Regions from separate parts of the Clostridium sp. CM037 genome, predicted to be linked through region 1. Evidence: riboswitches for the same ligand, from Rfam matches in the RefSeq annotation. Region 1 holds a riboswitch; the other holds the start of a gene.
The links. Region 1 has a riboswitch for thiamine pyrophosphate ahead of thiT (energy-coupled thiamine transporter ThiT). Riboswitches for the same ligand answer to the same signal wherever they lie in the genome.
Positions count from the first base shown of each region.

Region 2: it holds a riboswitch for thiamine pyrophosphate, as region 1 does, so the genes downstream of both, thiD (bifunctional hydroxymethylpyrimidine kinase/phosphomethylpyrimidine kinase) here and thiT (energy-coupled thiamine transporter ThiT) in region 1, are expected to answer to the same signal.

Region 1 covers NZ_CM143650.1:3,671,989-3,688,723, reverse strand. Annotated here, with positions in the region: gene ACWJKP_RS17625 (IS701 family transposase) at 1-872, shown strand, start outside; gene ACWJKP_RS17620 (hypothetical protein) at 1,045-1,428, shown strand; gene ACWJKP_RS17615 (hypothetical protein) at 1,525-1,695, shown strand; gene ACWJKP_RS17610 (hypothetical protein) at 2,423-2,713, shown strand; gene ACWJKP_RS17605 (hypothetical protein) at 2,782-3,096, shown strand; gene ACWJKP_RS17600 (hypothetical protein) at 3,184-3,510, shown strand; gene ACWJKP_RS17595 (hypothetical protein) at 3,738-4,004, shown strand; gene ACWJKP_RS17590 (hypothetical protein) at 4,109-4,234, shown strand; gene ACWJKP_RS17585 (hypothetical protein) at 4,425-4,604, shown strand; gene ACWJKP_RS17580 (alpha/beta hydrolase) at 5,645-6,442, shown strand; gene ACWJKP_RS17575 (TM1266 family iron-only hydrogenase system putative regulator) at 6,679-6,939, shown strand; gene hydG ([FeFe] hydrogenase H-cluster radical SAM maturase HydG) at 7,016-8,434, shown strand; gene ACWJKP_RS17565 (NAD(P)/FAD-dependent oxidoreductase) at 8,734-10,179, shown strand; gene ACWJKP_RS17560 (ribbon-helix-helix domain-containing protein) at 10,321-10,479, opposite strand; gene ACWJKP_RS17555 (RNA-guided endonuclease InsQ/TnpB family protein) at 10,577-11,704, shown strand; gene ACWJKP_RS17550 (Na-translocating system protein MpsC family protein) at 11,884-12,246, shown strand; gene ACWJKP_RS17545 (L-lactate MFS transporter) at 12,389-13,579, shown strand; gene thiT (energy-coupled thiamine transporter ThiT) at 13,782-14,423, opposite strand; TPP riboswitch at 14,511-14,615, opposite strand; gene ACWJKP_RS17535 (polysaccharide deacetylase family protein) at 14,892-15,755, shown strand; gene metA (homoserine O-acetyltransferase MetA) at 15,822-16,735, opposite strand, start outside.
Region 2 covers NZ_CM143650.1:3,283,826-3,300,560, forward strand. Annotated here, with positions in the region: gene thiE (thiamine phosphate synthase) at 1-158, opposite strand, end outside; gene thiM (hydroxyethylthiazole kinase) at 148-984, opposite strand; gene thiD (bifunctional hydroxymethylpyrimidine kinase/phosphomethylpyrimidine kinase) at 1,188-2,012, opposite strand; TPP riboswitch at 2,159-2,269, opposite strand; gene glpK (glycerol kinase GlpK) at 2,339-3,829, opposite strand; gene ACWJKP_RS15810 (hypothetical protein) at 4,156-4,515, shown strand; gene ACWJKP_RS15815 (IS1182 family transposase) at 4,745-6,163, shown strand; gene ACWJKP_RS15820 (hypothetical protein) at 6,279-6,566, opposite strand; gene ACWJKP_RS15825 (50S ribosomal protein L25) at 6,723-7,322, opposite strand; gene ACWJKP_RS15830 (AI-2E family transporter) at 7,866-8,984, shown strand; gene ACWJKP_RS15835 (MDR family MFS transporter) at 8,986-10,428, opposite strand; gene ACWJKP_RS15840 (DUF956 family protein) at 10,783-11,160, opposite strand; gene ACWJKP_RS15845 (PTS system mannose/fructose/sorbose family transporter subunit IID) at 11,282-12,193, opposite strand; gene ACWJKP_RS15850 (PTS mannose/fructose/sorbose transporter subunit IIC) at 12,213-13,019, opposite strand; gene ACWJKP_RS15855 (mannose/fructose/sorbose PTS transporter subunit IIA) at 13,056-14,033, opposite strand; gene ACWJKP_RS15860 (mannose/fructose/sorbose PTS transporter subunit IIB) at 14,212-14,685, opposite strand; gene ACWJKP_RS15865 (PTS sugar transporter subunit IIA domain-containing protein) at 14,873-15,082, opposite strand; gene ACWJKP_RS15870 (sigma 54-interacting transcriptional regulator) at 15,345-16,735, opposite strand, start outside.

The DNA of each region.
Region 1 (16,735 bases):
AGAAGACTGTGCCCTCGTCAAAGGCTAAGAAACCTACTGAAAAATGTGGATTCCACCATTCTCATTTAAAAGGTAAAACAGTTTATGGTCATCAATTAGTTACAGTTATGTTATTGTGCGATACTCTTGTGCTGCCATATACTATGGCGATATACAACAAAGAAAATATGAGTAAAATCCAAATGGCAATTGAGTTTATAAACTCCTTACCACAACCAGTAAATAAAGGCTATGTTTTATGTGATAGTTGGTATAGTAATAAAAAATTGTTCGCTGTTTCTAAAGAGGCAGGCTACGCCTATATTGGTGGTCTAAGAACAAATAGAGTAGTATATCCAAAAGGTCGTGAAAAACTTGGAATTAAGCTTAATCATATGTGCGAGATATTAACTAAGGATGATGTCGACCTAGTCAAAGTTGGCAATAATGAATATTATGTCTACACATATAGAGGCAAGCTTAATGACGCAAAGGATTCTTTGATAGCCCTTTGTTGGCCTAAAGAAGCTCTTTTCAAGCCTGGTTGTTTAAGAGCATTCATAAGTCTAGATACCACTATTACAACTGAAGAACTTCTAAATCACTATAAACATAGATGGCCAATTGAAACTTTTTTCAGAGAAACTAAAAAACATCTTGGTTTAAATCATTATCAAGTAAGAAGTGATCGTAGTATTAACAGATACTTCTTGTTACTAATGATTACCTACGTATACTGTGAATTAGAGATAAGCAATGGTACGTTGAATTTCAACGCTGGAATTAAAAGTGCAAGGAACCAATCTAAAAAGGAACGAGTATCTTGGATTTTTAATCAAGCTGACTTAGGAATTCCTCTTGAAGCTATTTTTAAAACATTAAAGATAGCTTAGAATAGTTGGTATTAATTTTAAATGGAATAAATTTCTAACTAATTCGCTCATTTATAGAATTAGCTATTTTAGGTGTCTGCAGGTGCCTTTGATATAAATAATGCAATTAATGTAATTATTAATTGTAGTAAACAATTAAAATTATTATAATAATGGGCAAGGGGATTAAAAAATGGAAATGACTTTAAAATTACCGAATAATTATGTTGAGGTTGACAAAGATGAGATGGAATATGTTGATGGTGGAGGATATGCTACATTTAAAATTGGCTCTGGTAGTTTGATAATTCGAGCCTTAGCAGCAGTTGGCACTTCATTGAAATATGGAAGAGCAGTAGCTGTCTTAGCTGGTTTGGGAGTAACTATCGCAACTGCAGTTGAATTAGGAACAGCTGGAATGGGTACATTGATTGCAGGCGCATTTATATTAACTTGGGGTGAAATTGTACCAACACTAGCATCATTTGCGGTAGGTGCCGGTATTAATTCACTTAAGGGAAAGACCTTTACAACAGGTAATATTCCGTTAGTTTCAAGCCGAACAATTAATATTTAATATATTTAAATTATATATATCATAAAGAATGGTTGGAACTGTTGATTATTTATGGTTTCAACCATTTTTGTAAAATATATTACAGGGGGGATGGGTATGAAACTAGATAAAGAATATTATGTGATAGTGTCTATAATAGTATTTGTATGTGGTCTTATTATTAGTACTTATAATTTATATAATTTTACTGGATTTTTAATAATATTGCTACCGAGTACTATATTTAATGTTAGTTGGCATTGGTATCATAATGATAAAGGAGAATGATGTAGAACACTTAGGGAGCAGTTGTGATTTAAAGTGTATATGCTTTTATGTTAAGAGGTGGTCTGCTTTATGAGAAAAAGATAATCAGGCTAATAACTAAAGGTGGTTGCCAAGGATGTAGGTGATTAACATCTTGATTTAAGAGAGAAATAATGTCTCTCATCTGAATGCCCAAATTAAGTAACTTTAACTCAAATTTTTAGACAAATGGAGCTAATTTGATTTGTGACTAAATAGTAACTATAGTTAATAGATTTCAATTTTAGTATTATTTAATTTTTTGGGGGGGGAATCAATTAATTACATAAATAATAATATATTTCATAGAAAATTCAGATTCACTAAAATAATAATTAATGTTATTATACTAATAATCTTAATGAAGGGTGCGTATAAAACCAATTTATATAACATAGTTTTAGGTAAAGTGAATTTAAAAAATGATTACATGTTGAATAGAATGGTAATGTATTTTATTGTGGGAATTTCAATCTACTTTGTTTCAATTTTCATGCATGAATTAGGTCATTATTTAATGAGTAAATTAGTATGTATAAAGTTGAAATTATTTGTTGTAGGGCCAATCATATATATGAATGATAAAAAAAGTCTCTTGTCATATACAAACCAATATATAAAGATATTATAGGGGGGACCGATATTTACATTTGTAATTATTCTCATTTCATCCCTGTTTATAATAGAAAATAAATTTACTGTGATTTGTATGATTTTATTAATTGTAAATTGGTCAATTTTTATAACTATATTTTATAGCAGCATTAGTGTATATGGTGACTATTGTTTAATTGATTTACTCAAAAGAAAGCCTGAGTTTGTTATATTAATGTTTTCTATTCAATTCTCATCTGAATATCCAATTAATAATTTTATAGTTGAAGAATCTGAGCTGTTTGTGGACAAAATTTTGTCCAAGTGTGAATATAATAATATGGTCGTAGCACTAATAAACAGAATTATTGATCAAAAGATAATAAATGGAGAGAAGAGAATTTAAGTATTCAGTGTATTAAATTTAAAGAATGGATTTTTAATTATTACTTTAAGTCTTCAAAAGGAAATATAATGTTTGATGCTAAAATTATAAAAGTTGCTTATAAATTCCTTCTGCATGAATACTCTTTAACAAAATATGAACTTAAATTAGATAATTATAAAAGTTTTGATAAGTTTTTAACCTTAAATAATTATAATACATTTAAATATTTTGCCATGATAAACGAAAGTTTAAGAGGATTATTTAGTGACGGTACTGGTTTTGATAAAAAATACAAAGAATATATTTGTGATGCGGGACAAATACTTTCAAAATGTAGTAACTATAAAAATTTGTTAGAAGATATTATGAAGAAATTAGGAGGCTGTGAGAAAAGTCTGTAAAATACAGCTTTCTATGCTAAAAATAATAGCTCCTAAATGAAACAAATTTTTTTTGTTTTACTTTGGTCATACGGATATCTCGCTTGATTGTTGCCAAAGAAGAAACTTTATATTTCATTGATAGCTAATTATAAAAAGTGTGATTTATTTTATTTAGATAAATCTTTAGCAAAGAGAATTTTTGTTAGAGACGCTTTGTATGCATCTCTTGGATATATATTAGTTCTTATATCTGCATTTGGATTTTTTGGAATAGGTACTTTGCTTGAATCTGCGGTTATATTGATTGGAATTTTATTACTATATCCAACAATATGTACTGATAGAAAAATAGGACTTAGATATACAAAAGTTAAAGATATTTTAGGTGAAAATTTTTATTTGTATTTTAATTGTAAAGAAAAGAATTTGTAGCAAGGTGAAGAATGCGACTACGACTCCTGCAGTTTGTGTATAAATCGGATTTTCTGAATTATAATCATCACCATAGAAGGAACTGTTTTCAGTGACTTCTATGGTGATTTTCAGTTACATCCTATGGGGTTTGGACAGTCGCCTGAAAAAAGGGAATGAAGCTGAGTTAAGTAAAGGGATAACAACCTCCGGTTAGTATAGAATAATAAAGTATAAAAGGGGAACATATGAGTTTAGTGTTTATATATATCATTATAAGTTTTTTATTAGCGAACATAATTCACGAGCTAATTCATTTTTGGGCTTTAAAATTAATAGAATTGGATATATGTCTTGATGCTTATTCAATTAAAGTTTATAAAAATGAAGGTAAATATAATATAAAAATAGATATTAAGTTGAAAGAATACATGCCTGGTTTTGTTTTACCTGAAATAAGTATGGTTAGAAATGAAACTGATTTTAAAATTAAAAAAATAAAATTATTTATTTAGCTTTAGCTGGTTCTTTTGGAAGTTTACTATTAACAAAAAAAGAATGATGGAGATTGCTAAGGGTTAACAGACCCTATGGCTAGATAGTGGATGGAGAGTGTGTGATGAAAATTACAACGAAAGACAGAATGGTTTCATTTATAAAAGTATTTTTGATATTTTTTGTGATTAATTTTATTGGTCAATATTTTTTTAAACATTCAATTATGGATTTATACACAATAATCTAGCCGGAGCAGGACTAGTTGTCGCATGCTCATATGGTCAAGTATGGGTAATTGCTTCTATAATGAAAGTTACTTTTGCTGCTGCAGTGAATAGCTTGGGAATTGCAGGAGTTGCAACTATAGTTGGAGGTACATTTGGAGTTTCAAAGGGTTAGTTGCGCTTGCGCTAAGTAAAGTTTTTTAAGGAGGATTTATGACTAAGAAAATGAAACTTGTAAGCTACATCGTAATGCAGTCTTTCATATTATTAGCTGCATTTTTAATTATACTTTTATCATTAAAGTATAATTTATCAATGATGATACCATTGATAATGATTATGATTGCACAAATACCAGTTTTTATATTTATATTTAGTAAAAATACGAAATGAAAATAGAGGGACTGTCTTGTAAATGATCTTTAAAGCATTTACGAAGGCAGTTCCTTTTTTTATATTTATTAATTTATTCATTTAATAAAATATAATTAGTGGTAATATTGTAAGCGTAAAAGAATTGACGGCTAGATAGTAAAATTATACTTTGCTAAAATTATTGATATAAAATTATAAGGAGGTCTATAATGGCAAAGAAATTTACCAATATGCACTGGGTAGAAATTATAAATAAATTTTCTACTTATAAATGGAAAGGTAATTGATTTCTGTAAAGAAAATAATATAACTAAAAATCAATTATACTATTATAAAAAGTAGCAAACAGAAGTTATCCACTGGGTTACCAATTTCTATAATGGGGTCGGTGCGTCCAGCATAGCCGTAAACCTAAGAAACCCAAATATTGTATAAATGGTATGATTTCTAATGTGAATTTAAAATCTACATTAGAGAAGGGGTATCGTAAAATGCACAAAAGAATTAGGATGATAATAAAAAATATACAAAATTTGTACAACTCAGATACAATAAAAAGAATGGCTGAAAACATCTTTTCACCAAAAAGAAAGGTAAACTTAGTGCCGAAAACTTTTTAAATCTATGTACATTTAAGGGTGAAGATTTATGTTCAGTTGCTTTAACATGATTAGATGCAAGAGAATTAAATTTCACCAGATATTTCAAGGGAGACTGAATTCTATTTAGGTTTATGGCTATGACCGAATACCTGCACCATTGTAAAAACTGGAACGTAGTGAATAGTTTTTGCTTACTTTTAGGTGCTGTGCTACTGGTATGGCGGTTAATGCAGGAAAGAAATATTTTGATGTTGGTGTAAATGTTGGGGGAGTTTCTTGGAGTATGAATCTTAACATAGGATAGTAAAACATCTTTTCAATGTTAAGATTCACAGCAGACTAAAAGCCATTTATTACGTATGTTTTTACATTCATTCCTCTATTTTAAACTATTTGGAATATAGTGTATATAGTATTATACTAATGCTAAAAATACATTAGAGGAGGGAATAAAAAATGGCATTTTTACAAGTGAACTTTGCTTCAAAAGCCTTAAAAAGAGATGTTACTTTTAATGCTCTTATACCAATTGATACAATGGAAATACCGGAACAAGAAATAATCAAGAAAAAACCAATGAAAGCACTTTATCTCTTGCATGGATTAACTGGAAATTACACTGATTGGATTTGTAATAGTAAAATTGAGGAACTATCTTTAAGGCACAATATTGCAGTATTTATGCCTTCTGGAGAAAATAATTTTTATTTAGACGATGTTGATAAAGGTGAATTGTTTGGGGAATTCGTTGGAAATGATTTAGTGGAATTTACACGCATGATATTTCCGTTATCAAGGAAAAGAGAAGATACATTTATAGGTGGATTATCTATGGGTGGATATGGAGCAATTCGAAATGGATTAAAATATTCTGACAATTTTAGCCGTATCATTGCATTATCTTCTGCTATAGTTACATACAATATTGCTGGAGCTTCTAGTGATTTTAAGGACGAAGTTCGTGACTATAAATTTTATACTAGAGTATTTGGTGATCTGAATCAACTTTTGGATAGTGATAAAGATCCAGAGGCACTTATTATTAAGTTGAAGAAGAAAAATGCTCTAATTCCTAAAATATATATGGCGTGCGGTACAAACGATTTTTTGTTAGATGTAAATCATAAATACCGTGATTTTTTAATTTCAGAAAATATAGATGTAACATATGTAGAAAGTCCCGGTAGCCATACGTGGGATTTTTGGAATGAATATATTGAAAAAGGAATCAGATGGGCAGTTAAAAATAAGTAAATAAATTGTTGTATTGCTTTTTACTATCAGGAGTGGTACGGTTAGATTGATTTTAAATTAACAAAGTTATCGTTCTGAATGCACGAGGGTTCGTCCCGAATGAGAAGGCGAGAGAATAGTTGGAATGCTCCAAAGAACATATCTTTATTGGTTGTACCTTTGGTTTCGACGTACTATCCTTGTGCCTTTTCGGGTGCAGGGGTTTTTTTTATTGTTTAAAAGAAAGGAGGTTGCCAATGGAAACAAGAATTGCTCTAATTGGAATTATCGTTGAAAACACAGATGCTGCTCCAAAGCTTAACTCTATTCTCCACGAATATAGAGAATACATAGTAGGAAGAATGGGAGTACCCTATCTGAAACGCCATATTTCGGTAATAAGTATCGTTGTTGATGCGCCGAATGATGTTATCAGCGCCCTGTCGGGTAAGCTTGGAATGCTACCAAATGTAAACACCAAAACGATTTATTCCAAGGCGCCACCTATAGCAAAGTAGTAAACGAATGATTAAATCAAGGTCTATAAGAGTTTGACCATTTATAAATAATAAATATTAAAAAGGGGTTTATGCTATGTATGATAATAAGTCTAAAAATGCAACTGAGTTTATTGATGACGGTGAAATTTTATCTACCATTTCTTATGCTCGAGAAAATAAAAGAAATCGTGAGCTAATTGATAGCCTGATAGAACGTGCAAAAGACTGTAAGGGTCTAACACATAGGGAGGCTGCAGTACTTCTCGAATGTGATTTGGAAGATGAAAAAGAAAAAATGTTTAAACTGGCAAAAGAGATTAAGCAGAAGTTTTATGGCAATCGTATTGTTATTTTTGCTCCACTATATCTTTCGAACTATTGCGTAAATGGTTGTGTGTATTGTCCATATCACGCTAAAAATAAAACAATATCCCGTAAAAAACTTACGCAAGAAGAAATAGCGCAAGAGGTTATAGCACTTCAGGATATGGGACACAAGCGATTGGCCTTAGAATCAGGAGAAGACCCGGTGAACAATCCAATTGAATATATCCTTGAAAGTATAAAGACCATTTATAGTATTAAGCATAAAAATGGAGATATCCGACGTGTAAATGTCAATATTGCTGCAACTACAGTGGAAGAATATACGAAACTTAAGGATGCGGGCATCGGTACCTACATACTTTTCCAGGAAACATATAACAAAAAAAGTTATGAAGAGTTGCACCCAACAGGACCAAAACATAACTATGCATATCATACTGAAGCCATGGATCGTGCCATGGAGGGCGGTATTGATGATGTTGGAATCGGAGTTTTATTCGGTTTAAATATGTACCGTTATGACTTTGTTGGACTACTCATGCATGCAGAGCATTTAGAGGCATCTATGGGTGTGGGTCCACATACAATTAGTGTTCCACGCATTTGCCCTGCTGATGATATTGACCCAAATGCGTTTTCAAATTCAATCTCAGATGAGATGTTCGAAAAAATTGTGGCTATTATTCGTATCGCTGTTCCATACACTGGCATGATTGTTTCCACCCGTGAATCGAAAATAACTCGTGAGCGTGTTCTGGAACTGGGAATATCTCAGGTAAGCGGAGGCTCATGCACCAGTGTTGGCGGATATTCGCAGAATGAAACGGAAGAAGATAACTCGAAGCAATTTGAAGTAACCGATACCCGAAAATTGGATGAGATCGTAAACTGGCTTTTGGAGTTTGGGTATATTCCAAGCTTTTGCACCGCCTGTTACAGAGAAGGACGCACAGGTGACCGTTTTATGAGCCTTGTAAAGTCAGGTCAAATTGGAAACTGCTGTCAGCCCAATGCACTAATGACACTTAAAGAATATTTAGAGGATTATGCTTCACTTGATACCAAGAAAAAGGGCGAAATGGTAATTGAAAATGAGATTCCTAATATACAAAATGAAAAGGTTCGTGCAATTGCAATAGAGCATTTAAAAGAGCTTAAGGAAGGAAAGCGAGATTTCCGTTTCTAATATTACAAAAAAAGATATAGCAAAGTTTTGCTATATCTTTTTTAATGTTATGGGTCTATACAGGTATTTCTATTAGTACGTCTGAACCATCAGTATAAGAATTCATATATATCATTTTATATACTATAGGGTTATAGTACTAAACAATTATAGGGATTTTGTAAGGATTTGAAATGAAAAAGAAAACGACTTTATTGAAATATCTATTATAATGCAAATAATTATATTATAATAGATATTAACAAAGATTAAATATTAAAAGGTTTTAAATATTAATAATATGTTGAGAGGGGATATTTATGTATGATGTAATTATTATAGGAGCAGGAGTAGTAGGAGCAGCTATAGCAAGGGAACTTTCAAAATATAATCTAAAAATAGGGGTTTTAGAAAAAGAAGATGATGTTGCAACTAAAGCATCAAAAGCAAATAGTGGCATAGTTCATGGTGGATATGCTGCAAAGCACGGTACATTAAAAGGACAATTATGCGGAAAAGGAAACAAAATGTATAGAAGTCTTGAGGAAGAATTAAATTTTGGATACAGACAAACAGGAGCTTTAGTGATTGGATTTAATGAAGGTGACGAGAAAAAAATTACTGAGCTTTATGAAAATGGTCTAAAATTAGGCTGCAATGATTTAGAGGTGATAAGAGGAGAGAGACTAAAAGAAATAGAGCCACACTTAAATAGTGAAGTAAATGTAGCACTTTATGCTAAAAGTGTAGGGGTAGCGTCTCCTTATGAATTTACAATTGCATTAGTAGAAAATGCTATAACTAATGGGGTAGAACTTAAGCTTGAAAATGAAGTAATATCTATAGAAAAATTAGAAGATAAGTTTATTGTGCATACTAACAAGGAGGATATTAAAGCAAGATATATTATAAATGCTGCGGGGATGCATAGTGATAATATAGCTAACATGGTAGGAATCGATGATTTTAAAATAACACCAAAGAGAGGCCAATATATTTTAATGGGAAAAGATCAAGGTCATCTTGTAAATACTGTTATTTTTCAAGTGCCTACAGATAAAGGAAAAGGGATATTAGTAACTACAACTTATCATGGCAATTTTATGATAGGACCTAATGCGGAAGAAGTGAGTAATGGAGATGATGTTTCAACTACCGCTGAAACATTAAAAGATGTTATTGTGGCGGCTAGAAAGTCCATACCTGATTTTAATGTGCGAGGCGCATTAACTACTTTTTCAGGGATAAGAGCTAGTAGCAATACGGGGGATTTTATCATTGAGGAAAGCAGAGTTAAAAGTTTTATTAATGTGGCTGGGATAGATTCTCCAGGGCTTACATCATCGCCAGCAATTGCTGAGAGGGTGGTAGAAATACTTAAGAATTCAGGAATGAATCTTGTGAAGAATAATAATTTTAATCCTTATAGAAAAGGAATAATAGTAAAAAAGGATAATAGTTTTGATGGAAAAGTTAATCATGAAGACAAAGTAAAAAATATAATATGCAGATGTGAGCAGGTTACAGAGGCAGAGATTATCGATGCGCTTCATAGAAATATACCAATTAACTCTATAGATGCGATTAAAAGACGTACAAGAGCAGGAATGGGAACTTGCCAAGGAAATTTTTGTAGATCTAGAGTTAAGGCTATAATTGCAAGAGAACTGAATATTTGCGAAGATAAAGTGAGTGTGCGAGGCAAAAGTGATTCTAAACCACCTGTTAGAGCGGAAATAAATTTGATTAGGAAATTTAGACCTTAGCAAAGTATGATAAAGTAACAAACTACAACCTTAAATATTATTATTTACAATTATCAATTGATATGCTAAAATTACTGATTATATCAAGACTTTGATTCTATTTATATGATTTATGGAGGTTAGCAACTGTTTAAAAAAAGCCTACTTTTCAGTAGACTTTAATAACAACTCTATTGCTTTATCAAGTAGTTTCGACATTGGGATACTTGTCTCTTTGGAATATGTTTTCAATTGTTTATAGAGTTCTGTTTTAATTGCGTTACCTAATGGTGTTCTTGTTTTTAAATCGGTTCTTGCCATTTTATCACCTCATTAAATATATTATAATATATTTGAATACTGATTGCAACTGATATCAGCATGCGATATAATATTATTAGAAAGTGAGGTGAGAAAAATGATAACATCAATGAAAGTTAGATTAGAGCCAAACAACAAGCAAAATTCTAAATTGTTACAATGTTCGGGTACTGCAAGGTTCATATATAATTGGACACTTGCAAAACAAGAAGAAAACTATAAGAATGGTGGCAAATTTATTTCTGATAATGATTTAAGAAAGGAAATAACTCAATTAAAAAAAACAGAACAATACCAATGGCTAAATTCCATTAGTAACAATGTAGCTAAACAAGCAGTTAAAGATGGTTGTGAAGCATATAAGAAGTTCTTTAAGAAATTAGCTGATAAGCCAAAATTCAAGAGCCGAAGGAAGTCAAAGCCTTCTTTTTATCATGACAATGTAAAAATTAAGTTTAGTTCAACTCATGTTCAATTAGAAAAGCTAGGCAAAGTTCAGTTGTCAGAGTATAATAGAATCCCCACTGGTGTTAAATACAGCAGTCCAAGGGTTAGTTTCAATGGTATTCATTGGTATATTTCAGTAGGTATAGAATCAAGTCAAGTACCAGTAGAGTTAACTGGCGAGAGTATAGGGATAGATTTAGGAATTAAAGATTTAGCTATATGCTCAAATAAAGAAGAACCATATAAAAATATTAATAAGAGTCAAAAAGTTAAGAAATTAGAAAAGAAATTGCGTAGATTGCAACGTAAGGTATCTAAAAAATACCTATTAAATAAAAAAGGAGGAAGTTACGTTAAAACAAGCAATATTATAAAACTTGAAAAGAACATTATAAAGTTACACAAGAGTCTTGATAATATTAGAACTGATTATAGACACAAAATAACTACAGAGATAGTGAAAACCAAACCGTCAAGAGTAGTTATGGAAACATTAAATGTAAAAGGAATGATGAAAAATAGACATTTATCAAAAGCAATTGCAAAACAAGGATTCTTTGAATTTAAAACCATGATGAAATATAAATGTGAAAAATATGGAATTGAATTCGTAGAAGCAGAGAAATGGTTTCCATCATCCAAAACTTGTAGTGTGTGTGGTCATATAAAGCCAAAACTATCACTATCAGAAAGAGATTTTATATGTGAATGTTGTGGGTCTATAATAGATAGAGATAAAAACGCAAGTTATAATTTATCGAGATATAAGGTAGCATAGGTCACTTAAACGAATTATGCTATTGTGTACCCTAAGTTATTAGGGGAATTTAAGCCTTTGGAGTGTTATATCAAACGAAAGTAGTATCCTTTGGGATTACAAAATCGGACACAATGAATGAGGAAGTAAACTTAAAGGTGTTTTTGTAACTTTTTATAAGTTTTGCGTAACGGAGCTCAATGACAAAAGGACAAATTGAAGCGAAATTAAGCGAAGCAATTAGTAAATTTGAGATTGAACACATGGGTAGAGGTCCAGAAAAAATTCGGACAATCATATTTCAAGATTTAATATTAGTAAGACTTAAAGGATTTTTAAGTAAATCAGAAAAAAGCTTGGCTCAAAGCAAGGAAGGCGTCGATTTAATTAAAAGACTGAATATTGCTTTGTTTGAGAATGCAAGAGAAAATTTGGAAGAAACTATAAAATCTATAATTGATGTTAATATAGTAAGTACTTATTCTGATGTGAGTACCAAAACAGGTGAAAAAATTATAGCTATAATTGTAGACCAAGATATTGAAGAACGATTAATAAAATAATTATGGAAGACGCATTGAAGGGTCAATGACCAGTCAAGGGGTAAGCCAATAACAATAACTCTGAGTGAGGAGTTTTTGTCATTGGCTTTTTTATTGATTTTAATTTTAGAGAAGTATTATAAAAGACGAAGGGAATGATAATATGAAATTTAAGCAAAGGTGGATATATGTGATTTTGGGAATTATAATTATGATGTGCTTAGGCACTGTATACTCATGGAGTGTTTTTAGGATTCCAATTGAAAAGGCTTTTAATATAGGATCTACTCAAAGTGGCTTCCCTTACATGGTTTCTTTAGCAGCTTATTCATTTTTTATGTTTATAACTGGAAAATATTTAGAAAAATACAGTCCAAGAATGATTATTTCTATGGGCGCACTTCTTGTAGCATTAGGATGGATATTATCTGCATATGCACCAAATATATATATTTTAACTGTAACATATGGGGTAATAATTGGCGCTGGCGTAGGTATAGCATATGGAGCTCCGATGACGGTAGTAGCAAAATGGTTTCCAGAAAAAAAAGGCTTAGTAGTAGGTATTGTATTAATAGGATTTGGTTTGTCACCACTTATAACAGCTCCACTTGCAAGAAATTTAATAGAAAGTTATGGAATAACAAAAGCTTTCCTTATATTAGGTGTATCTTTTGGGGTAATAATACCTTTGCTTTCGTATCCATTTAGATATCCGTCTGAGGTGGAAAGTAAAAGTCTTGAAACAACTTCAAGCACAAAAATTCATATGAATGGTACGAATACTGCTAAAATGATTAAATCAAAAAACTTTAAAGGGCTATATGTAAATTTTATGATTGGATCAATGATTGGACTAATGTTAATTGGAATGACAAGTAATGTTGGTGTAGAACTAATAAAGCTATCCCCCAAAACAGTAGCTTTATTAATGATCGTATTTGCGGTTTTTAATGGAATAGGTAGACCTATATTTGGATTGATTACGGATAAGTACTCGTCTAAAAATGCCATGCTAATTTCTTACGCACTAATTATTATTGCAGCATTATTAATGCTAGTGGCAAATGAAGGTAGTTTAGCATTATTTAGTATAGCGTTTTCGATATTTTGGTTTAATCTTGGAGGATGGTTAGCTATAGCGCCTACTTCAACTCTTGATATGTATGGAACGAAACATTATAGTGAGAATTATGGTGTTGTGTTTACGGCATATGGTATAGGAGCCATTATCGGGGTGTTGGCTTCGGGACTTCTAATGGATATCCTTGCGAATTATAATTATATCTTTTATTTTATAATTGGTTTATGTATTATGGGTATTCTTTCATCTCAAAGAATGATTAAAACATAATCTAACACAATTGCTGAGTTTAGTGGGCTAGAGTTAAGGAATGAGTGATAGTAATTTCAAAGTTATTATATTTAATGCTACGTAATATTATATTACGTAGCATTAAATATAATACAGTAAACTTCATGATGAACAGAATAATGTATTAGTATAATTTTTGGTTGAAGAAAAACCTGAAGTAGGTAGTAGATATATTTTGAGGTTAATTTAGAACTTTGGTTATAGCTAACTTTGATAATCGTTTTAAAGGTAAGAGTCCAATAATTACACAGGTGATAATGGTTTCCACACTTAGGTATGAACCGTTATATAAAAGGGAGTATAAATAAACAGAGGTTCCTTTTGGGGCATAGCTTCCGAAGAACACTACCCCAGATATAAAATGGCATGTAAATCTAGCTAGCATTGCTACGACTACGCCAATAAGTATGACCTTAGTATTACGTGATCTAAAGTAACCAACTATTCCAATGGCCATAAAAGGAAGCGGATAATCAAATAGTACTTGCACTGGATGGAGTGCGAAGGGTGCTACTAAAAAATTAATAATTCCAAATAAAAAACCTGTTAAAAACCCAACTTCAGGACCATAAAATAAGGATATAAGTATGATTGGAACCATGCTTCCAGCAGTAATGCTACCACCTTGTGGTAATTTTATAATTGTAATAAACTGCAATACAGTAGATAATGCAAGAGATATACCAACTAAAGTTATCATCTGCGTAGTAAATTTAATTTTCCTAACTTTCAAAACTGCATAGATTAATAACAAAACCCCTAATAGTGCAAAAAGAGCAATGGGGGTTTTTGTAATTTCAGTGATTCTTTCGTTAAAAGTCATTTTTATAGCCTCCATGTATTGTGCTACAGAGGTATTATGGTAAAAACAAAAAAACTATATTCACAAAAGGAATATAGTTAATGTACTTATACATCATAACCGCTTTCCTCCGCTGGTATTATCCAGATCAGGTATAAGGGTCAATGAATTAAATATTCATATCTCAGCCATTAGGCACCCCTAGCACATATTATTATTATTACTATAATATAATTATATAGAAGTATATTATATTTTACAACCTGTTTTAGATATTTATGAATTAAAAGAAAATAATAAAATAAAGAAAATACCGGAAAAGATTGATTTTATAATCTGGATGGTATAAAGTTAATAAATGTAAGGTGATCAATTTAGCATTAGGGTTACAAAATACTCAGGGAATTTATTATTAAGGGGTTTTATATTAGATGATGAAGATTAAAAAATAATATGTGTTTCCGAAAAAATACATACAAGGAGGTTATTATGAGAAAAAAAATATTTTTAATATTTACACTCATTATTTTAATGTCTCTTTCGGGGTGTTCAAGATCGAAGACTGCTACAATAAAAAAAACTGCGCCAGTTAAACCAGCAACTGCAGTTGAACCCATTAAACCGGCTGAACCCGCTCAAACCTCTTCGATACCCGCTTTTGATAAGACTGCTGTTATGAAGGCTTCAGGAAAGAGTGTTCCAGTTTTAATGTACCATTCAATTGACTACGAAAAAGATAATCCTATTCGTCTTCCTGTTAAAAGATTTGACGAGCAACTAAAATATTTAAAAGATAATGGTTATTATACTATTACACTTACTGATTTATATGATTATCTTATTAAGGATATACCAATACCTGAAAAATCTGTAGTTCTTACTTTTGATGATGGGTATGAAGATAATTATACGGAGATGTTCCCTGTTTTGAAAAAATATAATTTTAAAGCAACAATTTTTGTTATTACTGGTAGTATTGATAAAAGTCCTAACTATATGACTTCGAAACAGCTTATAGAGATGGAAAAATATGGAGTGGACATAGGGAGTCATACCGTAAAGCATGAAAATTTAAAAGAGATGCCTAAGGATAAGCAACTAGAAACTTTAGTTAAATCTAAAAACGATTTGGAAAAAATATTAAATAAACAAATAAAATTCTTTTCCTACCCATATGGTGGATACAGCAAAGCTTCAATTGAGGCTGTACGAGAAGCAGGGTATACAATGGCTTTTAGCACTGACGGCAGATGGTCTTCCAAAGAGGATGGTATACTTTCCTTACATAGAGTATATATAAGTTCATTCCATGACATGGAAGAATTTAAGAAACGTATTTCTAATACAGATTAAATTTTAATAAAGTTCAATATTAAGAGTTGGGTCCCTAAGTTACTAGGGGCCCAACTTTTATATGTATTATTCTAGGTACACCAAATTGTAAGGTGTCTCCTGATAAACATAATAATTTAACCAGTTTAAAAAAAGCAAACTTGAGTGACCTCTCCATTTCACGATAGGTATTTTTAATGGATCGTCTTTTGGATAATAATTTTCTGGGACATTTATATTTAATCCGTTTGCTATATCCCTGTCATATTCATTTTTTAATGTTAATGGATCATACTCTGAATGTCCGGTTATAAAAATTTGGCGTCCCTTTTTTGCTGATACAATGTAAATTCCTGATTTCTCAGATTCTGATAAAATTTCAAGCTCATCTATTTTATCAATATCAACTTTTCTTATTTCAGTATGTCTTGAATGTGGAACATAAAATTCATCGTCAAATCCACTAAAAAGTTTAACGTTTTGCTTTGTTATTTTATGTTTAAACACTCCAAATACTTTACTATCAAGTTTATGTTTTTGCACTCCGTAATGATAATGAAGCCCTGCTTGAGCACCCCAACAAATATGCAAGGTAGAGTATACATTGTGAACACTCCATTCCATAATTTTTTTAAGCTCCTCCCAGTAATCCACTTCTTCAAAGGGAATACTTTCAATTGGCGCTCCAGTTATTATCATTCCATCAAATCTAGAATTCTTTATTTCTTCAAAAGTATTATAAAATTTAATTAAATGTTCCTTCGATATATTTTTACATGCATGGCTTGCAGGGTGAAGAAGAACTATATCAATCTGTAGTGGAGAGTTCCCAAGAAGTCTTAAAATTTGTGTTTCAGTATCGATTTTTGTTGGCATAAGGTTTAAAATCACAATTTTTAAAGGCCGAATATCTTGGTGAAATGCGCGGTCTTCTGTAATAGTAAAAATGTTCTCTTTATTTAAAGTTTTAAACGCTGGAAGATTGTCAGGTATTTTTATTG
Region 2 (16,735 bases), 390 kb from region 1:
ATATTATAAAACTCTAAAGTACTTAATCTCTTTTCTCTAAGCTGGACTAATGTAACCCCGCCTTTTATTGCTTCCTCCACTGCTGCAAATATATCTAAATCCACTAATACATCTCTATCTGTAACGAGATAAAGGCTATAATTCACATTATTCTTCATTTATTTTGCTCCTTTCCATTATTAGAGCTTCAGATAAATTGTAAATAGCATCTAGCATTTTCACTTTAAAAGTTCCTGATCCTTCGCTATGTTTATCTAAGCTTTCATAAGCTGTTTCTCCTGCAATACCCATTGACACAATTCCTGCGAGTCCTGCTATTAAATTATTATCTCCAGCGCCTAGATAACAACCAATAACTGAAGTACACATACATCCTGTACCTGTAACCCTAGACATTATTTTATGACCGTTTGATGCGGTGTAAAGAGTCTTACCATCCGATATAATGTCTACCGCACCTGTTAAAACTACCACCGTATTAAATTTAACAGCAAAATTCCTTGCCATTTCTTTCTCTCTTGTAAATTCATTACTATCTACAGAAAAACTCTCACTAGCATCTACACCTCTTGTTATAGTTTTAATACCATAAATTGTTTTTATTTCAGATAAATTCCCTCTAATAACTGCTAATTTCACTTCATTTATAATTCTTTTGCAAGTTTCTGTTCTATAAGTTGTTGCACCTACTCCGACAGGATCTAAGATAACAGGTATGTTTAAGTCATTTGCCATCTTTCCTGCCTCAATCATAGCCTCTATAATTACACTATTTAATGTTCCTATATTTATAACAAGTGAAGATGCAAGTGATACCATCTCGCGAACTTCATGAATATCCTCCGCCATAACCGGTGACCCACCTATTGCTAGTGTAATATTGGCACAATCATTAACGGTTACATGATTTGTTATTTGGTGCACCAATGGGTTTTTTTCTCTTAAATTGTTTAGTAATTTAATTATTTTCTTATTAATTTCCATTTACATCATCCTCCAACTTATTGTTTATATAAATCCTGTAATAAGCATAACGGGCATTGTAGCTCCAAGTAATAAATCACGTTTTATAAATTAATATCTACTGCTATAAATATGATACATACTAATACATTATTGACTCCCCTTAAACTTTGTGTTATTAAGTTTACAGAACTCGCTGCTAAAAACCCAGTTTTTCACTATCCTTAATCATTTGCCATCCCTGCTTTTTTATATAATTCATAGAAATGATTTGTAGGTCCCACCCCATGCCCAATATCTAAAGAATGCTTTATAGCAGTTGTTATATACTGCTTTGAATTTTTTATTGAATCTTTCATGCTATAGCCAAGCGCCAAATTTGCAGCTATGGCTGAAGACAAAGTACATCCAGTTCCATGAGTATTTTTTGTATTTATTCTCTCAGACGTAAAATGTATAATTTCACTTCCATCATAAAACACATCTAGAGCTTCCCCCTGCATATGTCCTCCCTTTAAAAGCACATTTTTGCATCCTAGCTTGTACATTTCTTTTGCTGCACTTTCCATATCTACTACTGTTTCAATCCTCGTAATATCTGAATTTACTTCTTTTAAAATTTCTTCAGCCTCTGGAACATTAGGTGTAATAATTGACGCTAGTGGAATTAATTTTTTAACCAAAGCCGTCTTTGACTCTGGCTTTAACAGTGAATAACCGCTTTTTGAGATCATTACGGGATCGAGTATTACGTTTTTAGGCTTGTATTGTTTTAATTTCTCACTTATCACATCAATAGTTGAGATCACAGAAACCATACCAATTTTAACCGCATCTACAACTATGTCTGTAAAAATAGCATCAATTTGTGCCTTGATGATTTCTTCGCCCAAGTCTTGCACTGCAAAAACCCCCATAGTATTTTGTGCTGTTACCGCTGTAATTACACTCATCCCGTATACGCCACTCGCACTTAAGCTTTTTAAATCTGCCTGTACACCTGCTCCTCCTGAGCTGTCAGAACCTGCTATAGTTAAAACTTTTTTCATATCAATTCCCTCCTAAAATAATTATCTTTTAAATGTTGAATCATCACCTGCGGCGCTATTCATCCATTTTATTTATAAAACAAAAAACACAAACCCATAGGATTCGTGTTTAAATCATCTTGATATATAAAAATATATACATATATAATACACCAATAAACAACTTCCTACGCTGGCATTATCCAGATCAGGTTATAGGGTCAAAGAATTAAAGTTCTTTCTCTCAGTTGGCCTATCCAACTCCCCTGTGTTAGGTTATTCTTTTATATTTCATATGTTAATAATAGCATAACAAATTATTATTAACAATTAATATTTCGTTACTACTATTCAAGTTTTATGCCTGATCTTTTAACAGCTATATGCCATCCATGAAGTAATTCTTTTCTTTTTTCTTCTGTCATACTAGGTTTGAAACTTCTTGATATCGCCCAATGCTTTGCTACTTCATCTTTGCTCTTCCAATATCCTACTGCTAGCCCTGCAAGATAAGCCGCACCGAGTGCTGTAGTTTCAGTAACCTCTGGTCTGTCTACTTGAACGTTTAAAATATCAGATTGAAACTGCATTAAAAAATTGTTATTGCAAGCTCCTCCATCTACCTTAAGTTCTGTAAGTATAATTCCAGAATCTTCTTGCATTGCTTTTAAAACATCATGTGTTTGGTAAGCAAGTGCTTCGAGAGTTGCTCTTATTAAATGTTCTTTCTTTGCTCCTCTTGTAAGACCTACAATTGTTCCTCTTGCATAAGGATCCCAATATGGTGCTCCAAGTCCAACAAAAGCCGGAACTACATATACTCCATTTGTATCTTCTACCGCATTAGCATATTCTTCGCAATCAGCAGCATTGTCAATCATGCGTAGCTCATCTCTTAACCATTGTATAGCTGCTCCAGCTATAAATACACTACCCTCAAGAGCATACTCTACTTTTCCATCTATTCCCCAAGCAATCGTTGTAAGTAATCCCTGTTTAGATTGAATTGCTTTGTCTCCTGTATTCATAAGCATGAAGCAGCCTGTCCCATATGTGTTTTTAGCTGTTCCTGGTGAATAGCAAGTTTGTCCAAATAATGCCGCTTGTTGGTCTCCAGCCGCTCCAGCAATTGGAATTTCCCCTCCAAACAATGAAATATCGGTGTTGCCATATACACAACTTGAAGGTTTTACTTCTGGAAGCATTGATTTTGGTATGTTCAATGTTTCTAAAATTTCGTCATCCCATGTAAGTTCATGAATATTAAATAGCATTGTTCTTGAAGCATTAGAATAGTCTGTTACATATGTTTTTCCTTTTGTTAAATTCCAAATTAACCAAGTATCTATATTGCCAAACAATAAATTTCCTGCTTCAGCTTCTGCTCTAGCGCCTTCTACATTGTCCAATATCCATTTTATTTTTGTTCCAGAAAAATAAGCGTCTAAAATCAATCCAGTTTTAGCTCTAACAATTTTATCAAATCCTTTTTGTGTTAATTCATCACAAGTCTCTGCAGTTCTTCTACATTGCCATACAATTGCATTGTATACCGGAACTCCCGTTCGTCTATCCCAAACTACAGTAGTTTCTCTTTGATTTGTAATACCTATTGCTGCTATATCAGACGCCGTAGCATTAACTTCAGCCATCGCTTCTGTTGCAACGCTAATTTGACTTGACCATATCTCCATTGGGTCATGTTCTACCCACCCTCCTTTTGGGAAAATCTGAGTAAATTCTTTTTGAGCGGACGTTACAATAAGTCCCTTTTCATTGAATAGTATACACCTTGAACTGGTTGTACCTTGATCAAGTGCCATTATATATTTAGCCATTTTAGCAAAACTCCTTTTTGAAATTAGTCTTATTGAATCGTTTACACATTAATAAAGAAAAAAATACGTTAAAATATCATTATATTTAGTATAACTGATTATTATATTTATTGCAATATAACTTATAAACTTCACAATATAGATTTATTTTTTAAATATCACATCGCCGCTGCTACGATATATAATAAAACATTAAAATTTTTACAATCTTAAAATTTTCAAGTAAAAATTCTCAATATTTTCATCTATATTTTAAGATAAAACGGGTAAACTATATACTGTACTTGATAACAGTGTAATTTTTATATTAGAAGGGAGAGATACTTATGAATAACAATTTAGAAGAAACAAAAAAATTAAATAAACAATCAGCAGCTAATGGAGGTTCAAGTTCTTACTCAAATGCCGGTATGTCTAGTAGCACTAGTGATTCTACTCTACAAGAAACAATTCAATTGAATAATGAATCAGCTTCAAATAAAGGTACTAGTGGTGTTTCAACTTCTGCTATGTCAAATATGTCTAGCAGCACTAGTGACTCTACTTTAGCAGAAACAAAACAATTAAATAGTCAATCAAGTGCTGGTATGTCTAATATGAGTAGTAGCAATAGTGATGCTGCTTTAGAAGAGACAAAAAAGCTAAATAATCAATCCTATGCAAATAAAGGTACTAGTTCAAAATAAACTTTTATTTATATGTTCTTTAGATTCCATTTAATAATTTTTCGATGATATGATACTTTTTAAAGGAAGCCATTTAATTAAATGGCTTCCTTTCAGACCGTTGACAAACATAAAATGTAAAACACTCTAATTTAAAATTGGAGTGTTTTTTTCATATTCAAAAAGGATTTTAGGACATCAATGTCGAATATATATAGTATACAAACTTTATAATTCGGAGGGCATTATTATGATTAATGAAAAGAACTTCACACAACAAAAACTAGAAATGGTGTATTTAGAAGATTTAGTTCCTAAAGACCATATTCTGAGAAATATAGATAAATACATGGATTTCTCTTTTATAAGAGAACTGACTAAAAAATATTACTGCTTAGATAATGGAAGACCTGGCGTAGATCCTATTATACTTTTTAAAATGCTGTTTATTGGGTACTTATTTGGAATAAAATCTGAACGACAACTTGTAAAGGACATTGAAGTAAATGTGGCTTATAGATGGTTTCTAGGACTAAGTCTTACTGATCCTATTCCAGATCATTCAACAATTAGCCAAAATAGACGTAGACGGTTTAAAGGTACAGATGTGTTTCAAAAAATATTTGACAAAGTAGTATTTAAGGCTATAAATCTTAAGATGGTAACCGGTAAAATACTTTACACAGATTCTACACACCTAAAAGCAAATGCTAATAAGCGAAAGCTTGTGAAAATTGAAGTTGAAAAAACGCCGAAAGAATATATAGCTGAACTTAATAAAGCAGTAGAAGAAGATAGAATAAACCATGGTAAAAAACCTTTAAAAGAAAAAGAACCTGTTACCAAAATAAAAGAAACTAAAGTTAGCACAACCGACCCTGACAGTGGATATATGATGAGAGATGGCAAGCCGGAAGGCTTCTCATATTTAGATCACAGAACTGTCGATAGCAGACATAATATAATTACTGATGTGTATGTTACTCCTGGAAACATAAATGATGTTGATCCTTATATCGATAGATTAGATGTGCAAATAAAAAAGTTTAATTTTAATACAAAATATGTTGGTGCAGATGCTGGTTATGCTACAAATCTTATATGTAAAAAACTATATGAGAGGGAATTAAAATCTGTAATGGGATACCGTAGGTCTCCACATACAAAAGGAATGTACACAAAAAATAAATTCCAATATGTTAAAGAGCAGGACATTTACGTATGCCCTGACTTAAGGGCTTTACATTATAAAACAACAACAAGAGAAGGATATAAAGAATATGTTGGTAATGCAAAATATTGCGACATATGTCCAAACAGAGCTCAATGCTTTTCTGCAAAAAGCAAGTTTAAAACTATTAGAAGACATGTTTGGGAAACGTATAAAGAAGATGTTGTAAAGTTCACCAGAACAGATAAAGGCAGAAATATATATAGAAGAAGAAAAGAAACTATAGAGCGAAGCTTCGCAGATTCAAAACAACTGCATGGGCTTCGCTATTGCCATATGCGTGGATTAGAAAATGTGCAAGAGCAGTGTCTGCTTACAGCAGCAGTGCAGAATATGAAAAAGATAGCTAGCCTGCTATCTTTACTGTTTTTTGATTTTCTAACTAAGAAGATAGTTGTTATTTTAAATTTATCCATAACTCAAAATGCTATCGCATAATTGCATGTAAAAAGCCCAGTATAATAAAAAAATTATACTGGGTTTGTAAACAACCTGAAAGGAAGCCATTTAATTAAATGGCTTCCTTTAATATTTATTTTATTGTTATAATAACCTATTCTTCTATATAAGTAATATTACCATCAAAAATGTAATTCAAAGAAGTTTTTGTACCTTCTAGTGCATACATCATTTTTTCAATTACCACTTGTTCTTCTTTGCTAGTTGTTATAGAAAGTTTATCTACTTCATTAACTTCAGACTTTAGTTCAAATTCATATATAAAATCGTTTATTAGTCTTATCCACTCAGATATGTCATTAGAACCTATATTTTCTCTCTTTCCGAAATCTTTTAATGTTCTATCTAATTGTTTTTTTGAATATCTCAATATATTTGCCATTCTTTAGCCTCCTAATTTTACTCACAATAATAAGTATCTATTTGCTTATTTTCTTTTTCTTACCTCATCATCAAAACATTTTAAATTTTATCCATAATAGATAAAAGGATGAACTTTTCATGTTCATCCTTTTATTATTATATAATTACTATTTTATTATTTAGCTTCAGTTTCAGCAACAACTGCTTCAGCTGTAACTTCTTCAGTCACTTCTTCTTTCATTTGTGCTATAGCTGCGTAAATTTGATTTTCATCATCAGTAACTTTTATTTGCTTATTTAAATCAAAGTCCTTTATTGTAATTGTATCTCCAAGTATTTTTTGTGATATATCAATACTTATTCCATCAGGTAATATACCCATGCTTCCAATAACATCTATCTCAGCTTTATAAACCTTCAACTCAAGTAGATTGGCTGCTACATTCTCTTCTCCCTTGAAAGAAATAGGTAATTGCATTTTTATTTCACGATCTTTAGAAACAAGTTGTACGTCTATATGATTAATTTTTGCTGTTACAGGATGTCTTTGAATTTCTTTTATAAATCCAAATTTTTTATCTTCTCCGTATTTGATCCATATTTTAGCATTAGAACCATGTTTTTTAAGAATCTTTATTAATTCTACGTCTTGAACCTTTATAGAAGTTGCTTCCTTAACGCCATCGCCATACATTACACCTGCAATAAAACCTTCTTCTACAAATCTTTTATTTGTTGGAATTCTTTCAAATGCATCTAAAATCATTTCTTCCATAATAATTCGCTCCTCTTGGCTTATAAAGCCTTTCTGTTTATTATTTTATGTACATATGTTACCACTAATAATTTTCACTAAAATTTGTGTTGAACTTTAAAATGATATGATTTTTTTAACTACAAGTATCTGAAAATTCAATGTATATAATTACAAACATTAAAAGACAACATGAATTACCCTGCTGTCTTTCATGTTTTCATAAATATATTTTCCACGTTATATCCATTATTTATACAAATAAATAAAAAAATCAGCATCACTACCTAAAAGATAACATTAGTATTTAAATATAACTATATTATAGCACATTATTGCACATGTTTGCAAACAGAAATTGTAAGGCGTGTTGACTATTTCTGTAACCTACTATTATTACGCAATATGTCATTAATTTTTTTAAAAATGAATATTAATAAATTGTTTTAAGAATGATATAATTAAATAAGCTACAATCTTCTTCTTCTAATCTACAATATTACAATTATATAATACTACATTGATCTTATAACAAGCGGCTAAATATTGACTGGAGGAATTGCATTGATTAAATATAAAAAGATACCATATATACAGCTTGTCCCTATTATTATAATTGCCCTTCTACTTTATAGAATAGTAAACAACGTTGAAAATATAGGTTCAATATTAAATAATTTTTTTTCTTTACTTACTTATTTTATTTGGGGTTTCGTCATAGCTTATTTACTTAACCCACTTATGGTGTTTATTGAAAAGAGAACAAAAATGAAAAGGATTTATAGTATATGCATAATTTACACATTATTTATAGGCATAATAATTTTTATAATCACTTTAGTTACTCCTAATATTATTAAAAGCTCCGTTGATTTATTTAATAATATCCCTCACTTTGCAAATAAAGCGTATAAATGGTCTACCAATTTTTTATCTAAAAATGAACTACTAAACAAATTTGATGCTACTTCTTACTTAGATAGTTACCTTAGTTCTTTTAATAAGGATGTATCTGCATATTTTAGCCCCGGTTTTCAACTTATAATTGATTACCTAATGGGTTTGGGTTCTTTTTTTATGAAATTAATGTCTGGAATCGTAATTTCAATTTACTTCTTGATGGATAAAGAATCTATTATTTTCAATCTTAAAAAATTTGTTTTTTCTGTTTTAAATGAAACAGTTGCTATTAAAATAATTGATTTTTTTAAGATAGTTAATACTACTTTTAAGAAATATTTTGTTGGGAAAATGATTGACTCTATTATTTTTGGTATTATTACTTTTATAGGATTTACGATATTAAAAATACCTTACGCTTTACCTTTTAGTTTAGTAATAGGTGTAACAAATATGATCCCTTATTTTGGAAATATTATAGGGATGGTTCCCGCTGTTATAATAACAATATTCTTTAGCCCAATGAAATGTGTTCAGTTGGTACTATTTATTACAACCTTAAGTAATATTGATGGTTGGTTCATATCTCCAAAGATTATTGGAGATAAGGTTGGGATTAGTCCACTACTTATAATACTAGGAATTGTTCTTGGGGGAGGTTTTTTTGGTGTTTTAGGAATGTTACTTGGAGTTCCCACTATAGCCTTAATAAAGACCCTACTAGAAAATTTTATGAATAAACAAATTAATGATAAACAAATTGAAGAAAAATTAATTAAATAACTTATTGTTCACATGAATTATTTTTTAATTTTGAGTCGAATATAAAAGAAAGTGCCAATGATGCTAAAGCAATTATGATAAATATTATAAATACTTCATGAAGCCCTGAATTTAAAGCTTGCTTTATCTGGTGCAAACTTACTCCACTACTCAAAGTTGCCTTGGAATACAAATTGTTAGGTTCTATTCCCTTTCTTCCTATATTATTGAAGTATTTAATTATATTCATATTTAATATAATTCCAAAAACACTTACTCCTATAGTTTGACCTAGTGTACGCACCAGTGAATTCGCTGCTGTAGCTGCTCCTCTTTTGTTATATCCCACTGACTCTTGTACCATTATTGTTAATGTAGTAAAAGCTCCTCCAAATCCAAATCCCATAATGAACCCATAAACTATAACTGATACTAATAGAGATCCACTACTTAAAGTAGACAAAAATACGCAACTAATAAGCAAAATTAAAGTAGATATACCAATTACTATTCTTCCACCATATTTAGGGATAGCTTTAGACAAAGCAAACGAAGATAAGAACCAAGCAATAGACATAGGTGCCATAGACACTCCAGCAACTGTAGGACTTAATCCTAAAATATTTTGCATATATATAGGTAAATAAACCTCTATTCCTATTAAAATCGCTGCGGCTAAAAATGTTATTACATTTACAATAGTGCTAGTTTTTGTAAATATTTCAAAAGGTATAATGGGCTCATCCGCTCTTTTTTCCACATAATAAAACACAATCAATACTGCAATTGTAACTACTAAAGCTATTATAATATTATTTCTTCCACCGGTTAAGCTACCCAGTAAAAACGTTATAATTGCAATGGAAAATAATAAAGTGCCTACATAATCTATCTTATGTTTCTTTTTCTCAAAAGTTTCAATTAGTTTTTTTTGTAAAAGCACTATAGATATTATTCCAAAAGGTAGGTTTATAAAGAAAATCCAACGCCATGAGAAATTGTCTATTAAAAATCCCCCTAAAAAAGGACCAGCTAAACTTGCTATTCCCCATACTGTACTTAACCACCCCTGAATCTTTGGCCTTTCTTCAACAGTAAAAATGTCACCCAATATAGTATACGTAACTGTAAATATTGCTCCTGCTCCCAGTCCTTGAACTGCACGAAACGCTATAAGCTGATACATGTTTTGTGAAAACCCACAAAGACAGCTCCCAACTAAAAAAATTATTATTCCAATAGAAAGAATGTTTTTTCTTCCATACAAATCAGCTAATTTACCGTATATTGGCGTAGAAATGGCTGTTGTCAGTAAATAAGCAGAAAAAACCCAACTTATAAGTTCAAACCCATTTAAATCTTTAACTATGGTTGGTATCGCAGTCGTCACAACTGTTCCCTCTACAGCTGCAAGGAACATTGACACCATTAATGCAATGACTATACTTCTTTTTTTTGATTTCATCCTTTGTGACACTTCCTTTAATATGATAATTATCATCTATATTTCACCTAAAGTACAAATAAACGACAAATATCATTTTACCATTAATTATAAATATTTGTACAGTAAATTAAAAACTGCCAATTAGTAAACTCATCTCCTGCGGAGCTGCATAGTTCATCCTTATCCCTCCATTATTTTTTACAAGAAAAATGAGAACCAGATTAAACTCTGATTCCCATTTTTTAATATTCCTATGCTATGTCTGCTTAAGTGATTCATAACAAATTGAAATTTTGCTCTTCTGCTTATAAGGACACATTTATAAAAATATCACCAATTTCTCTTTCAATTCCATAATTTTCAAGCAAAAGCTCACAAACTTTTTTTAAATCTCGATTGCACCGCTCGTTTGACCACATCAAAAAAACTTAACGAATGAACCATATGATTTGGCTCAACATATTTTCGAACAGCACGAAGTACTTTTTTTGGTTCTTTAGAAGAAAAAGTATAGGTACCATTTTTCTTCGTTTGGATTGCATATCGTGGAATCCACTTTCCTTTTAGCATTACGGACGCAATGACATTGTCAACCTCTTCCCAAGGAATTTGAATATATTTACGAGAATCACGAGAATTGTAAAACTCAAAACCTTTGTCGCCGATCATTATTTCCCCATAATCTGTAAAACCCGTAAAAGCTGTTGCATCAATTACTATATCCACATTTGTATTGAGTGATTGAACCATACGATCTACCTCTTTTCTATTATATGTTTTTTATTTGTTTCTATTAATTATCGTACTACTGTTTTTCTCACTTTAATTTAACAAAAGCCCAGGCTAAAAAGCCCAGGCTGAGTAAAAAATATTACATTAAACCGATTAAATGGAAAACAATACCAACTACGAACAGCCCAAGAATAATGATAATTGGAGATACTTTCTTCTTAAGCAACCACATACAAAATAATGTCAATGCTAATCCTGCAAGTCCAGGAATCAATGAATCCAAGTTATTTTGCAATGTTGTAACCTTAGTAGCAGTTAATGACAAGCCACTTGATTGTTGCAACAGAGCTTCTTTAATACCGTTCGCTCCAGCAGGAATTTTGCTCCAATCAATGTATGCACCGTTAGCTAACTTAACGGTTGATACTGTCGGTGTAAATACAACAGATACCCATCGGTTAACTAATGATCCCAAAATGAACATACCAAGGATAGATGCTCCTTTTGTAATATCTTGTAGTAAACCACCTGATAAATCATCGGTAATATTAGAGCCTGTTTTGTAACCAAACTCTTGTGTATACCAAGTAAATGCCATACGGATGATATTCCAACCGAAGAAAAAGATAATTGGTCCAAGGATATTACCACCCATAGCAAGAGAAGCAGCTAATGCCCCTAAAATTGGCCTAACAGTAAACCAGAAAACTGGATCTCCTATTCCCGCTAAAGGTCCCATCATACCAACTTTAACACCTTGAATAGTTACGTCATCGATTGGTGCACCACTTGCACGTTCTTCTTCTAAGGCTAATGTTACACCAATAATTGGTGACGCTACATATGGGTGAGTGTTAAAAAACTCCAGGTGACGTTTCAATGCAGCTGCACGCTCTTCTTTAGTCTTATATAATTTTTTAATTGCGGGCATCAATGCATATGCCCAACCACCATTTTGCATTCTTTCATAGTTCCAAGAACCTTGAATGAAAGTTGAACGCCACCAAACAGAAATACGATCTCTTTTTGTTAATTTTATTTTATTTGCCATTTTTATATTCCCTCCCTTCTTAGTAAGTGTCAATAATATCGCCTAATGGATCACCGGTATTTGAGCTACCACCATTACCTGAGCCACCTTGTTTAGTAAGTGCTAAGTAAATAAGAGCTATAGATAAACCGATTGCACCTAATCCGATAAGTGTAATTTGTGAAATAGTTGCTAACACAAAACCAATTGCAAAGAATGGCCATACTTCTTTTGTAGCCATCATGTTGATTACCATTGCATAACCGACAGCTACGACCATTCCACCACCGATTGCTAAACCAGCTGTTAACCATATAGGCATAGCTTCAAGTGCTGTACGAATCGGACCAGCACCAATTGCTAAAATCAAGGCTGCTGGAATTGCAATACGTACACCCTGCATGCAAATAGAAATAATATGCCACATTTCAACTTTTCTGATATTTCCTTGTTCAGCAGCAGCATCCATGAAATGTACAAATAATGTAGCAATAGTACGACAAATAATTGTTAATAATAGCCCTGCAACTGCTAGTGGAACAGCAATAGCGTAAGCTGAAGGCACTCCTGCTGTGCCTTGTCCACCAAGAACTAGGATGATTGCAGATGCAACAGAAGCAAGTGCTGTATCGGGTGCTACGGCAGCACCGATATTTGCCCAACCTAAAGCAATCATTTGAAGAGTACCACCTAATATTAGGCATGGTATTAGGTTACCTGTAACTAAACCGATTAACGTACAAGCAATTACTGGTTGGTGGAATTGAAATTGATCCAAGATACCTTCCATACCAGCTATAAATGCTACGATAATGACTAATATGATTTGGACAACATTTAGATCCATAATTATTTATCCTCCTTTTTTATCTAAATAGTTAGATTATTTTGGTTTATTTAATTCTCCTTGTGCTTTTTTAAGTATTTCGTCCATTTTTCCTTTTGAATCATTTGGAACTTTACGAACATCAAAATCCAATCCAGCTTGTTTAAGCTTATTGAAGGTATCAATATCTTCTTGATTGAAAGCAAGAACTTTGTTTGGTTGAACTTTACCCGGAGAGTGAGCCATAGAGCCAACATTGATTGTCTTCAAAGGTACTCCACCTTCTACCACTCTAAGTACATCTTCTGGATTTTCAAAAAGAAGCAATGCGCGTTGTCCGCCAAACTGTTGATCATTTTTTGCAAGTTTAATCATTTGATTAATTGGAACAACATGAGCTTTAACACCCGGAGGAGCCGCCTGTTGGATCAATTTCGTACGAAGCCCATCTTTGGCTACTGCATCTGATACGACAATAATTCGTGTAGGGTTCACAGTTTTTGTCCAAGCAGTTGCTACTTGTCCATGAAGTAAACGAGAATCAATACGAGCTAAAACATATTCGAATGATCCAGGTGCACCTGCATTAGATTGTTGAGCCGAAGCCTCTGAATATTTACCATTATCTTCCAGTTCTAATTCTTCAGGCTTAACTTTAACTCCTTCTTTAGCTGACTTTAAGATATGAGCCGCAATTTCCTGTGCGGATTCCATTGAAAAACGTGAAGCAAAAGCTTCAATTACCATTGGTAGATTCATACCAGCTACGATTGCCCATTTAACTTTGTGTTCTTCAAATAGACTATTCGCTTGGTTGAATGGTGTACCGCCCCAAAGATCAACTAAGAATAAAACCTCATCTTGGTTGTCAAAGGATGCGATTGCGTCTTTCATTTTTGCTTTAACATCATCAGGGCCTTCACTAGGCATCAACGTAACAGCTTGTACGTTCTCCTGTTCTCCGAAAATCATCGCACCAGATTGCAATATGCCTTTAGCAAATTCTCCGTGACTAGCAAGAATAATTCCTACCATCTTTATACCTCCTATTTTTTATTTATTACAGTAAAATCTATAAAAAAGTTTTGAAAAACCTGTAACCAAAATTAATGATTATGATACATTTCAATTAATAACAAAAACTAATAATAAAAGGTTTATAACACTATACACTAATACTATGGTACTTTGGCAGAAGTTAATATGGTGAATTTTATAGTTTTGACATTAAATCTACTTTTGAATCTGAATAAATTTTTCTTATTTCTAGTTCAATGTCTTTTTCATTTAATTTTTTGAAAGCTTCAATATCTGTATCATCTACTGATACTACACTAGTTATTTGTTTCTTTCCTTCTTTAAATGACATACCACCAATATTTACACTCTTTATGGCTACTCCACCTCCAACCATTCTTACAACATCAGTTGGATTAGTGAATAGAAATAGCACTCTATCATCTTGGTATTTTGGATTATTATAAACTCTTATTGCCTCATCAATTCCTACAACACTTGATTTAATTCCTGGAGGTGCAACTTGCTCCAAAAGTGTCTTTCTAATTGAGTCCTTTGTTACATCATCATTACATACAATTATTCTTTGACATTTTGTGTCTTTTGACCAAATTGTTGCTACTTGACCATGAATTAATCTGTCATCAATTCTTGCTAATGCAATTATCATTTTATAATTCCTCCTCGTTACTATTTTTTTCATTCTCAATACTATTTTTTAAAGTCTCTTTTAACGATTTTATTCCAAGATGTCCAGTACTTATTGCTATCTGCGCAAGTTCATCTACATTTTAATTTTCTCTAGCTGAAAATATCTCAAGTAGCATAGGCATATTCATTCCAGCTATTATATCCATTTATTCACTCTTTACTGCTATCCTGCTAGCCGCATCGAAGGGGCTTCCACCAAATAAATCCACCATAAAAAGCACTCCATCTTCGCACTGCAAAGATTCCAATGTATCCTCATATTTTTTCATTAAATCATCTGCACCCTCACCTGGTAAGAATGTTATCGTGGCAACGTTTTCTTGATGTCCCAAAATCATTTCTGAAGATTTTAGTATTTACTCTGAAAATTTACCATGTATTCCTAATACTATAACTATTATTAATTAGCCCTCCTATTCAATTCATTTACACTTTGTTCTATATATGTTTATATATCAATAGCAATACCCATACCAAAATAGTGTATCAAAAAATAAAAATCCTGTAGACTCCTTAAAATAAGGGGATCTATAGAATTTTTTTTTTATTATTTTATTTTATTAATACACTGTTTATTATTTTTAATACTGTAACATGAAAATATATAGTATTTTTATGTTACTCTGCAAAAATATCGCAAATATAATACATTTCGTCATCCGTTAGACTAATATTGAGTGTCTCTTTGAATTTAAAAGTAGCCTCCATAACAACCCTTAAGACCTCATCATCTATAGCACTCCTATCTCCACTATAGGTAAGTGTTTCTTTTATAATCATTCTCTCTAAGGCACAGCCCGTATGGAGCATTAGTTTAATTTTAAAAGAGTTACTAAAACTTTTACTCATTTCTTTTTCTAATACACTTGTAAAATTCATTAATACACTAATAATCTTATGTGGATTTAAAAATGTTAAAAACTCATTTAAACTATCTTCGCAAAGTTCTTTAACTACTATATTTTCTTCTTTCATCTCTGTAGGTATATGATTTTTCTGTATTATATTCATAAGACGTTTTTCACCATCACCTCCAATAAGATTCTCTATTGATATAAACGGCGCATTTATCTTAGGATTCATAACACCGACAGCGGCTATTATTCTATAACGATTCATTAAATCCTCTAATTCAGCTTTAATATTAATTATTCCTATAGGTATAATTAATATTTCATCTCTCGTTACATTAATTACAATATTATGAACTAATTCTTTAAGTTTTTTTGCTGTGCCTTCTCCTGTTGAGCATATGGTTATTATAGCTGCATTCTTTTGTACTACTAATTTTTTGGAATCTTTACTATAAAGTCCATATCCTTTAAAGTCCTTTAAAGAATCATATAAAGTATCTAAATCCATATCAAGCATGTTGGCTTTTCTAACCGCCTCGAGCACGAGTGGCGTCGATGCCATATCCACAGTCTTGACTCTTATTCCTGTTTTTCCAGTTATTATAGTATCAAAACTTGTTAGAGATCCCATATCTACAAGTAGAAGCACTCCACGCCCCATATCAATTTCATTTACCTTTTCTATAATATCATTAAGCACCCTCTGTGGACTTACATCAAGTGGCATATCTATTCCCTCAACTACTCCCTCGCCTAAGAGATTTCTTGCTACATTAACCATAGAACTTGCAGTACTGCTGCCATGTAGAGCAACTATCACGGCTACTCTTTCATTGTTTTGCTCTTCTTGCACTGAACTAATGAGAAGTGTTAGGTAAATCGCTTCCATATCAGGTACTATAATATTATATTTTTTCTCAATAAGATCTTTTATTTTAAGCGATATATTAAACTCTTGAGGTTTGTCATTAATCGTATTTTTTATATTTGTATATTGCAGGCTACTCCTATTATCTATTCTTTTTAAGAATGCACTGAGGTGAAGACTAAAAGCATATAGAAATCTTTCATTAAACTTCCTTTTTAACTCTGTTTCTACAATCACTCTAACTTGTTCTGCAAATTGAAGGGTATCCTCATTTACTATCTTAAGTA